DNA from 3 places in the Streptomyces sp. NPDC050164 genome. Region 3 is predicted to be linked to each of the others. Evidence: riboswitches for the same ligand, from Rfam matches in the RefSeq annotation. Region 3 holds a riboswitch; each other region holds the start of a gene.

Evidence for each region. A riboswitch is a leader RNA that binds a small molecule or an ion and turns the genes downstream of it on or off. The one in region 3 is predicted to bind cyclic di-AMP.
Region 1: linked by a shared signal. The riboswitch ahead of ACIBNA_RS07740 (M23 family metallopeptidase) and the one ahead of ACIBNA_RS18840 (transglycosylase family protein) in region 3 are both predicted to bind cyclic di-AMP.
Region 2: linked by a shared signal. The riboswitch ahead of ACIBNA_RS10930 (peptidoglycan DD-metalloendopeptidase family protein) and the one ahead of ACIBNA_RS18840 (transglycosylase family protein) in region 3 are both predicted to bind cyclic di-AMP.

What each region holds. Positions count from the first base shown of each region.
Region 1 is NZ_JBITJK010000004.1:3,925-7,188, reverse strand. It holds gene ACIBNA_RS07755 (dihydrofolate reductase family protein) at 1-1,022, shown strand, start outside; gene ACIBNA_RS07750 (hypothetical protein) at 1,144-1,350, opposite strand; tRNA gene ACIBNA_RS07745 (tRNA-Met) at 1,648-1,721, shown strand; cyclic di-AMP (ydaO/yuaA leader) riboswitch at 2,011-2,167, shown strand; gene ACIBNA_RS07740 (M23 family metallopeptidase) at 2,179-3,210, shown strand.
Region 2 is NZ_JBITJK010000005.1:232,202-235,465, reverse strand. It holds gene ACIBNA_RS10935 (DUF6250 domain-containing protein) at 1-267, opposite strand, end outside; gene ACIBNA_RS10930 (peptidoglycan DD-metalloendopeptidase family protein) at 471-1,430, opposite strand; cyclic di-AMP (ydaO/yuaA leader) riboswitch at 1,435-1,596, opposite strand; gene ACIBNA_RS10925 (alpha-galactosidase) at 1,908-3,264, opposite strand, start outside.
Region 3 is NZ_JBITJK010000012.1:130,216-133,479, reverse strand. It holds gene ACIBNA_RS18845 (transglycosylase family protein) at 1-868, shown strand, start outside; cyclic di-AMP (ydaO/yuaA leader) riboswitch at 1,097-1,275, shown strand; gene ACIBNA_RS18840 (transglycosylase family protein) at 1,280-1,957, shown strand; gene eno (phosphopyruvate hydratase) at 2,223-3,264, shown strand, end outside.

The DNA of each region.
Region 1 (3,264 bases), on a different contig from region 3:
TCGGCGCCGGCACCGTCCGCGCCGACAACCCGCGCCTGCTGGTCAACTCCCCCGAGCGGCGAGCCGCCCGCACGGCCGCCGGCCGGCCGGAGTACCCCCTCAAGGTCACCGTCAGCGGCTCCGGCGACCTCGACCCGGCGGCACGGTTCTGGCACACCGGCGGCGAGAAGGTCCTCTACACCACCGACAAGGGCGCCGAACGCGCCCGTGCCCTCGGCCTCGCCACCGATGCCACCGATGCCACCGATGCCTCCGATGCCACCGACATCGTCCCGCTCGGCGCCGACCTCGACTGGCGGCGGCTCCTCACCCACCTGCACGACGTCCGGGGCGTACGGCGGCTCATGGTCGAGGGCGGCGGCCTGATCCACACCCAGCTCCTCACCCAGGGCCTGGCCGACGAACTCCAGCTGGTCCTCGCCCCGCTCTTCGTGGGCGACCCCGAGGCGCCCCGCCTCTTCGGACCCGGCGGCTACCAGTCCGGCCGGCTCCGGCTGCTGGAGACCCGGCGGATCGAGGACGTGGTGCTCATGCGCTACGAGCCGACCGCTCCCGGCACCGGCCCCCTCCCCGTCGCCGCCGACCACCGCTGGCTGGCCCTCGCCTGCGAACTGGCGGCACAGTGCCCGCCCTCGGACACGGCGTTCAGCGTCGGCGCTGTGGTGGTCGCGGCCGACGGCACGGAGCTGGCCCGCGGCCACTCCCGCGAGGGCGGCGACCCGGTCGCGCACGCCGAGGAGGTGGCCCTGGCGAAGACCGGCCCGGCCGACCCCAGGCTCGCCGGCGCGACGGTCTACAGCAGCCTGGAGCCCTGCGCCCGCCGGGCCTCCCGCCCCGCACCCTGCGCCCGGCTGATCCTCGACGCGGGCGTACGACGCGTGGTCACGGCGTGGCGCGAGCCGGACACCTTCGTGGCGGGGGCCGACGGCAGCGGCGTGCTCGCGGCCGGAGGTGTGGAGGTCGTCGTCCTCCCGGAGCACGAGGAGCGGGCCAAGGCCCCGAACCGCCACCTGCCGCACTGAGCGCGGGCCGATCGGCCCAACAAATCGTGCGGCCTCGCCGCCTCCCGGGTCGCGCCGTCTCCCGGGTCGCGCCGTCTCCCGGGTCGCGCTGCCTCCAGGGCCGGTACGACAGCGCTCCTGCTCACCGCGCTCGCCCCTCCTCGTCTCCTCCTGCGGGGCCGCCGACCCGGAGGTCGGCCACGCTGCGTCGGCACACCGGGGAGAACACCGCGGTGCAGGCCGGCTCGACCGGGTCGGTCTGGGCCAGGGCCGCAAAGATCGTGCGGCACACGCGCGGCAGGGACTGGCCCGCCGAGCGGGTGCGGCGCTTCGAGGGCATGCTGCGCACGGCCCATCTCCCGGAAGTCGCCGCCACAGACCCGGACTTCACGGGGGGCTGGGACCTCGTGGCGACCGAAGCGGTCATCGCCATCGCCGTTCTTCTCGACGACCACCGGGCCTTCGGCCACGCCCTGGAGCGCTTCCGGGACGGCGTCACCCAGGAGACCTGCGCAGTGCCGGGCCCGCCGGCACCGACGACCTGTTCACCGCCTGGGAGACCCTCACTCACGCGGGCAACCCGGGCCGCTGAGCACCGGGTGTGCGCGAGCTGTCCCGCGGATGGCGTACACTGGAGTCACAACGACGCGGGGTGGAGCAGCTCGGTAGCTCGCTGGGCTCATAACCCAGAGGTCGCAGGTTCAAATCCTGTCCCCGCTACTGAAGGCCGAGGGCCGGAATCCGAAAGGGTTCCGGCCCTCGGTGTATTTCCCGATCCCGACATTACTGTTGGTGAGTGAATCGCACCGCTGCGCATAACAACTGACACACCGTCAAACCTCGTGAGTCATTTGCATAGCGGTCAACTCGCCCGATTTGCGCCGGTCGTGGCAGGTGTGTCCGCGCGAAAAAGGTTAATGATCAAGAGGAATCGCTGGAATCCCCACCGCGCGTCTATTAACGTTCGATAACGCAGCGCGGTCGTCCCAGCCGTCACAGAAGGCGGCTCCGTGCGCACGCGCCGAATCCCGAAAGGGAACCGGGGAACCACCACTTGGGGTGAATCGGGCGTATGCCGCCGTGGAAGCACGGCCGATATACGCGCGTAGGAGACCTTCCTGCTCCGAACCCGTCAGCTAACCCGGTAGGCGAGAAGGAAGGAAAGGAGTACGCCCACGTGGCGTCCAACCGGCCTGCCCCCGCGGCCCCGTCCGCGCCGAACCAGCGCGACACCGAAACCTTCGGCTACGGCGGTCACCGCACCGACGAGGGCCCGTTCCAGGAATGGAACCCCACCGCGGAGTCCATCCGTCCCGTCCGCGGCCGGCATCGCGTCACCAAGCAGCGCGGCGGCGGACTCGCCCGCAGCTCCACCGTCCTGGGCGTCGGCGTCATAGCCGCCGTGGGCGCGGGCGGCATGGCCAGCGCCCAGACCGGCAAGCCGCCGGTGTCGATCTCCGTTTCGGACCTGCCCTCGGTGGGTTCCCTCATTGCGGACGACGACACCCCCGAAGGCTCCGCCACCCCGCTCAGCGACCTCGGCACGGTGACCGCCGACACCGAGCAGGGCACCTCCGGCGCCGGTGAGGCGCTGCGCGCCCGGATCATGGCGCAGGCCGAGCACCAGCAGGAACAGATCGAGACCAAGGCCGCGCAGGACGCCGCGGAAGCCGCCCGGAAGGCGGCCGCGGAGGCCGCCGCCAAGGCGGAGGAGGAAGCCAAGGCCAAGGCCGCCGAAGCCAAGAGGAAGGCGGAGGAGGAGGCCCGGAAGAAGGCCGAGGCCGAGCGGCTCGCCGCCCTCGCCAAGCAGTACACGCTGCCGACCTCCGCGTACACCATCACCTCGACCTTCGGTCAGGCCGGCGCCTACTGGTCCTCCGGCTACCACACCGGCCTCGACTTCGCCGCCCCCACGGGCACGCCGATCAAGGCGGTGCACAGCGGCACCATCACGGAGGCGGGCTGGAACGGCTCCTACGGCTACAAGACGGTCCTGACCCTCGATGACGGCACGGAGATCTGGTACGCGCACCAGTCGTCCATCGGCGTCAGCGTCGGCCAGAAGGTCAGCACGGGTGACGTCATCGGCCGCGTGGGTGCGACCGGCAACGTCACCGGGGCGCACCTGCACCTCGAGGTCCACACCGGTGGGTCCACCAACGGGGTCGACCCGCTGGCGTGGCTGCGGGGCAAGGGCCTGAACGTCTGATCCCGTGCGGGGAGCGGTGTTTACGGGAGCTTTGCGTCTGCCGTGGAATGAGCC
Region 2 (3,264 bases), on a different contig from region 3:
GTACTCCAGGACGTACGGACCTTCGAGCCGCCGCCTGAACCACACGGTCGCCCCGCTCGGCACGTCGATCTCCAGAACACCGCGAGAGGCGGTGACGGTCCCGCCGTCCTGGAGTTCGGTCGCCCACTGGGCGAGGCCGTGGCGGAAGTCGTCGTGGGCGATGAGGCGGCGGTGCCGGGGCGCGGCGTGCGCGGCGCCCGTCGGGACGAGGGCCGCCGCGGCGGCTCCGGCGGCCAGGGCTGCGAACGCTCTGCGAGTGGTGGGCACGGGACACATCTCCTCGGTGGATCCGCCTGGACGGCTCTAGAAAGCGCTTGCGCTCCGGACGGGATCACTGTGTCCCAACTGCCGCCCGCTGTCGATCCCTTGGGCCGGCCGATCGCCACAAGCCTCCACACACACCGAAGGCCGGACCCGGGGATCGGGGTCCGGCCGACGGTTGCGTGTCAGGCAGGTGGTCGTGCGGTCGGTCAGCCGACGGAGACGCCGTGCGAGCGCAGGTAGGCGACCGGGTCCACGTCCGAGCCGTAGTCCGGCGTGGTGCGGATCTCGAAGTGCAGGTGCGGTCCGGTCACGTTGCCGGTGGCACCGGACAGGCCGATCTGCTGTCCGGCGCTCACGGTCTGGCCGGCCGAGACGGAGAGCGAGGACAGGTGGGCGTACTGCGCGTAGTTGCCGTCGTTCAGCTTGATGACGACCTGGTTGCCGTACGCGCCGCCCCAGCCGGCGGAGACGACCGTGCCCGCGCCGACGGCCTTGAGCGAGGTGCCCGTCGGGACGACGAAGTCGACACCGGTGTGGTAGCCGCTGGACCACATGCTGCCGGACATCCGGTACGGCGTGCCGACGATGGCACCGTCCACCGGGGCGCTGTAGCCGCTGGAGGCAGCGGCGGCCGGCTTGGCGGCAGCCGGCTTCGGGGACGACTCGGAGGCGGACGACTTCGCAGCCGAGGACTTCGAAGCCGAGGACTTGGAAGCAGAGGACTTCGAGGGCTTCGTGGACTTGGAGGCCGAGGACTTCGGCGAGGACGGGGACGAGGACTTGGACTCGCTCGCCGCCGCCTTCTTGCCGATCGACAGCTTCAGGCCCGGGTGGATCAGCGACGGGTCGTCGCCGACGGCGTCACGGTTGTCCGTGTAGAGCTTCTTCCAGCCCCCGTCGACGTTCTGCTCATCGGCGATCTTCGCGAGATAGTCACCGGGCCGCACGGTGTACGTGCGGGCACCCGTGGCCTTTTCGGCGGCCTTCTTCTCGGCGGCCGGAGCGGACTGGACGGTCTTTTCCGGAGCTGACTGCGGGGTGGCGGCGTGGGCGCCGGCGGCCCCCATGAGCGGAAGGGCGAGAGCGGCCCCGCCGGTTCCGGCGACGGCGATGGAACGGGTAAAACGCTGAGTCTTCGGGCGGCGATGCTTACCCTTCGCGGGCATGGCGAATTCCTCTCCGGCGCCTACGAGGTGAGCTGTCGGGTTCGGGCTGGAGATGCCCGGCCGCGCCGAGACGCGGCTTAACCCCAAGCCGTTCCGGGAACCGGAACAGGCGTCTTACCTGTGGGTCCCCCGCTCCTGCCGTACGTCGGGTCAGTGTGTGCGGGCTCCGGGCGGCGGCAGGATTAGGCGTCCGTCCGGATTGGTGTGGAACGTAAGCGACCAGGACGCAAAGGGACAAGCTTGCGGTTGCCTGTGACGGCGTTTTTCTTGACGCATCGGCACATTTTCCGTAACGGAGCGTGGATTACGGATCTCCCGCTTTCCTCAATGGCCCTGAATAACGCCAGAATTACGTGCACATGGCAACAACACATCGTCACGAATATGACGATGCTCACGCACTCCGCCCCCATCTCCTTTACAATCGGGGCACGTTATGCCGAAATAACCAAAGAACTCCCTATTCGGACAGAACGGCTACTTACGCTTAAGCTGGACGACAGTGGCGTCCAGATCCCCACGCAGACCGACGCGTAGCCCGTGATGGAGCAGCACGGCACCCCGGTGAACTTCACCCGTTTCGAGGCATTTGTACGATGCCGTGGGGTCGAGACCCCGCAGCCGGAGCGCCGGAACGGGCTCGCCGTAGCGCTGCGCCTGGAGCCAGGCGAGGACGACGGTCTCGTCGCCGAGGACGTACTGCACGGCGCTCAGGCCGCCCTCCGGGGGCCGCAGCCGGTAGAGGTCGCCGCGCTGCACCACGGGCCGGATCCCCTTGTAGAGCCCCACCCAGCCCCGCGCCTCGGCGAGCTCCTCCTCCGTCCACTTGGTGAGGTCACCACCGACCCCGAGCACACCGGCCATGGCACTGACGAACCGGAACCGCAGGGAGCTGGCCCGCTGATTGAGCATGGCGTTCGGGCTGTCGGTGACCCAGGCGGCCATGACCCGGGCCGGATGGATCTGACTGAAGCCGTGCTGGATGGCGAGCCGGTCGAGCGGGTCGGTGTTGTCCGAGGTCCACACCTGGTCCGTGCGGCCGAGCACACCGAGGTCGATCCGGCCGCCGCCGCCCGAGCAGGACTCGAAGGCCACCTGGGGATGGGCGGCCCGCAGCCGGTCCAGCAGGGCGTACAGGGCGTGGACGTGGTCGACCCACAGCCGCTGCGGGTAGGGGTCGTCCGGCCAGCCGGCGTCGGTGAAGCAGCGGTTGAAGTCCCACTTGACGTAGTCGATCGGGGCGCTGGAGAGGAGTGCGTCGAGCTGCTGCCAGAGGTACTCCTGGACGTCCTCGCGGGCGAGGTTCAGTACGAGCTGATTGCGGAACTCCGTCCGCTTTCGTCCCGGTTGGTACTGCACCCAGTCCGGGTGCGCGCGGTACAGGTCGCTGTCCGGGTTGACCATCTCCGGCTCGACCCAGATCCCGAACCGCATGCCGAGGCCGTGCACATGGTCGGCGAGCGGCTTGAGGCCACCCGGGAAGCGGTCGGGGTTGGGGCTCCAGTCGCCGAGCCCGGCCCGGTCGCTGGTGCGCGCCCCGAACCAGCCGTCATCGACCACGAAGAGCTCGACGCCCATGGCGGCGGCCCGCTCGGCGAGCGCCCGCTGCTGCTCCTCGGAGATGTCGAACTCGGTGGCCTCCCAGGAGTTGAACAGCACCGGCCGGTCCTGGCCCGCGTCCGGGATCACGTACGCCCGCTGGTAGGCGTGCCAGGCGCGGCTCGCCCCGCCGAAACCGCCGTCGCTCCAGAGCCCGGCGAAGACGGGGGTCGTGTACGACTCCCCCGTGCCCAGCATCAGCAGGCCCGAGTCGTCGTACCCGGCCCCGCCGGTG
Region 3 (3,264 bases):
TCTCCTCGTCGCGGCCGGAGTGACCGGCTCCGCCATCGCGATCCCGCTCCTCGGAGCCTCCGGCGCCAGCGCGGCCGACGGTACGACCTGGGACCGGGTCGCGGACTGCGAGACCGGCGGCGCCTGGAGCCAGAACAGCGGCAACGGATACTTCGGCGGCCTCCAGTTGTCCCAGGAGGACTGGGAGAACCACGGCGGCCTCGACTACGCCCCGAGCGCCGACCTGGCCAGCCGGTCGCAGCAGATAGCCGTGGCCGAGAGAATCCTCGCCGACCAGGGGGTCGGCGCCTGGCGTACCTGCGGGCTGCTCTCCGGCCTCGAACAGGACAAGGGCTCGGACGCGTCCGACTCGTCCGCTCCGACGGACTCACCCGGACTGCTCGACTCCCCCGAGTCGGACGAAACCGCCAACTCCGACAAGTCACCTGATTCTGCCGATTCCTCGATACGGGACCAGTCGCAGGAGCAGTCGCAGGACCAGGAGCCCGGCAGCTCCCCGTCGGCCACTCCCGAGAGCGACGAGCCCGCCAAGTCGCCACAGGACGACGGTGCTTCAGCCCCGACCGACACCGGCTCCGGCCGCCACCGCGGCCCCAGCGCCGACGAGGGCGCCGCGGCGGAGGACGGCCGTACGTCCGGGTCCGCGGGACGGCACGCCTCGCGCGGCGGAGAGGCCTCGCGCGAGGCGACGGACGGCTCCTACACCGTGCGCCCCGGCGACAGCCTCTGGTCCATCGCCGACTCCCTTGACCTCAGCGGCGGATGGCGCGCGCTCTACACCGGGAACGAGGCGGCCGTCGGCACCGACCCGAACCTCATCCGCCCCGGTCAGAAGCTCACGGTAGGGGGCGAAGCGGACGAGGAGTAGCCGGTGGGGCAGTCCGGAAACGGCGGCGGAAGTCACCCCGAAACCCCGCGAGTTCACGTCACCGTTCGCACTGAATGTCCCATATAAGACCGGTGAGAGATAGATCTCAGAAGCCCTGATCGTCTTTGAAATTCCGCGGATCGCATGTCTACGGTCATGACCGCTCGCCACCGCGAGCCCCGGCTGCCGCAACGCCGAATCCTGCCAGCGGCCGCACGGGAACAGTCGTCGCGTCAAGCGCCGTAGGCAGGAGCGGGGGACCCAAGGTAAGTGCCGGGCCCGGCGGTTGAGGCAACTCGACGGCAGGTCCGGCTTGGGGTGAAGCCGTGTCCCGGGAGGGACGCGGCCGGGCAACTCAACCGGCCCGAACCCGACAGCTCACCTCGCAGGCGTCGGTGAGGGGATCTCTCCATGCTGTTTTCCGGCAAGGGCACGCACCGCCGTCCGTCCAAGGCCTCTCGGGTCATCGCCATCGCCGGTGTCACCGGTGCCGCCGTCGCCGCCCCGCTGATGGCGGCCGGCAACGCCTCCGCCGCCACCGCCTCCGAGTGGGACACCGTCGCCCAGTGCGAGTCCGGCGGCAACTGGTCCATCAACACCGGCAACGGCTACTACGGCGGTCTGCAGTTCTCCGCCTCCACCTGGTCCGGCTACGGCGGCACCAAGTACGCCTCCACCGCCGACCAGGCCACCAAGGCCCAGCAGATCGAGATCGCCGAGAAGGTCCTCGCGAGCCAGGGCAAGGGTGCCTGGCCGGTCTGCGGCAAGGGCCTGTCGAGCGCCGGCTACAGCGGCGGCGGCTCCTCGAGCGACTCCGCGCAGCAGAGCACCGAGACCCGCGAGACCCAGCAGCAGCCGGCCTCCCGTTCCGAGGAGCGTCCGGCCGCGAAGAAGACCGTCACCACCCCGACCGGCAAGAAGGTCAAGAAGGGCGACGGCGAGTACAAGGTCGTCAAGGGCGACACCCTCAGCTCCATCGCGACCGAGCGCAAGGTCGAGGGCGGCTGGGAGAAGCTGTTCGAGCTGAACAAGGACATCGTCGACGACGCCAACCTCATCTACCCGGGCCAGCAGCTGCACCTGAAGTAAGCAGCGGCCCACCCCCGTCCCCACGGGCTCCCCGCCCCGGTGTGCGTTCCCCCGTGCGCACCGGGGCGGGGTTTTTTCTGCCGGTCTTTGCGATCCGGCTTTGTTCCGTTCGGAAACAATTTACTCTCGGTTCTGTCCATGGGGTGGGCGACCCGGTGGCCGATCGCGCGGAGCCGGTTAGGCTCATGTCGCGAGCCACCGCGGCCCGCACCACGCAGGGTCCGAGCGGCCCGCGTACCCGCGTCACACCAAGAAGGAGATGCTCGTGCCGTCCATCGACGTCGTCGTAGCCCGGGAAATCCTGGACTCCCGAGGCAACCCCACGGTCGAGGTCGAGGTCGGCCTCGACGACGGCAGCACCGGTCGTGCCGCCGTCCCGTCCGGCGCCTCCACGGGCGCCTTCGAGGCCATCGAGCTGCGCGACGGCGACTCGAACCGGTACCTCGGCAAGGGTGTGGAGAAGGCCGTCCTCGCGGTCATCGAGCAGATCGGCCCGGAGCTGGTCGGCTACGACGCCACCGAGCAGCGCCTGATCGACCAGGCGATGTTCGACCTGGACGCCACCGACAACAAGGGCTCCCTCGGCGCCAACGCCATCCTCGGCGTCTCCCTCGCCGTCGCCCACGCCGCCTCCGAGGCCAGCGACCTGCCGCTGTTCCGCTACCTGGGCGGCCCGAACGCGCACCTGCTGCCGGTGCCGATGATGAACATCCTGAACGGCGGCTCGCACGCCGACTCCAACGTGGACATCCAGGAGTTCATGATCGCCCCGATCGGCGCGGAGTCCTTCTCCGAGGCCCTGCGCTGGGGCGCCGAGGTCTACCACACGCTGAAGAAGGTCCTGAAGTCGAAGGGCCTGGCCACCGGCCTCGGCGACGAGGGCGGCTTCGCCCCGAACCTCGGCTCCAACCGCGAGGCCCTCGACCTCATCCTGGAGGCGATCAACGAGGCCGGCTACACCCCCGGCGAGCAGATCGCCCTGGCCCTCGACGTCGCCGCGTCCGAGTTCTACAAGGACGGCGTCTACACCTTCGAGGGCAAGGACCGCTCGGCCGCCGAGATGACCGAGTACTACGCGGAGCTCGTCGACGCGTACCCGCTCGTCTCCATCGAGGACCCGCTGTTCGAGGACGACTGGGAGGGCTGGAAGACCATCACCGACAAGCTCGGTGACAAGGTCCAGCTCGTCGGCGACGACCTGTTCGTCACCAACCCCGAGCGCCTGGCCCGCGGCATCGAGGAGGGCGCGGCCAACGCGCTCCTGGTCAAGGTCAACCAGATCGGTTCGCTCACCGAGACCCTGGACG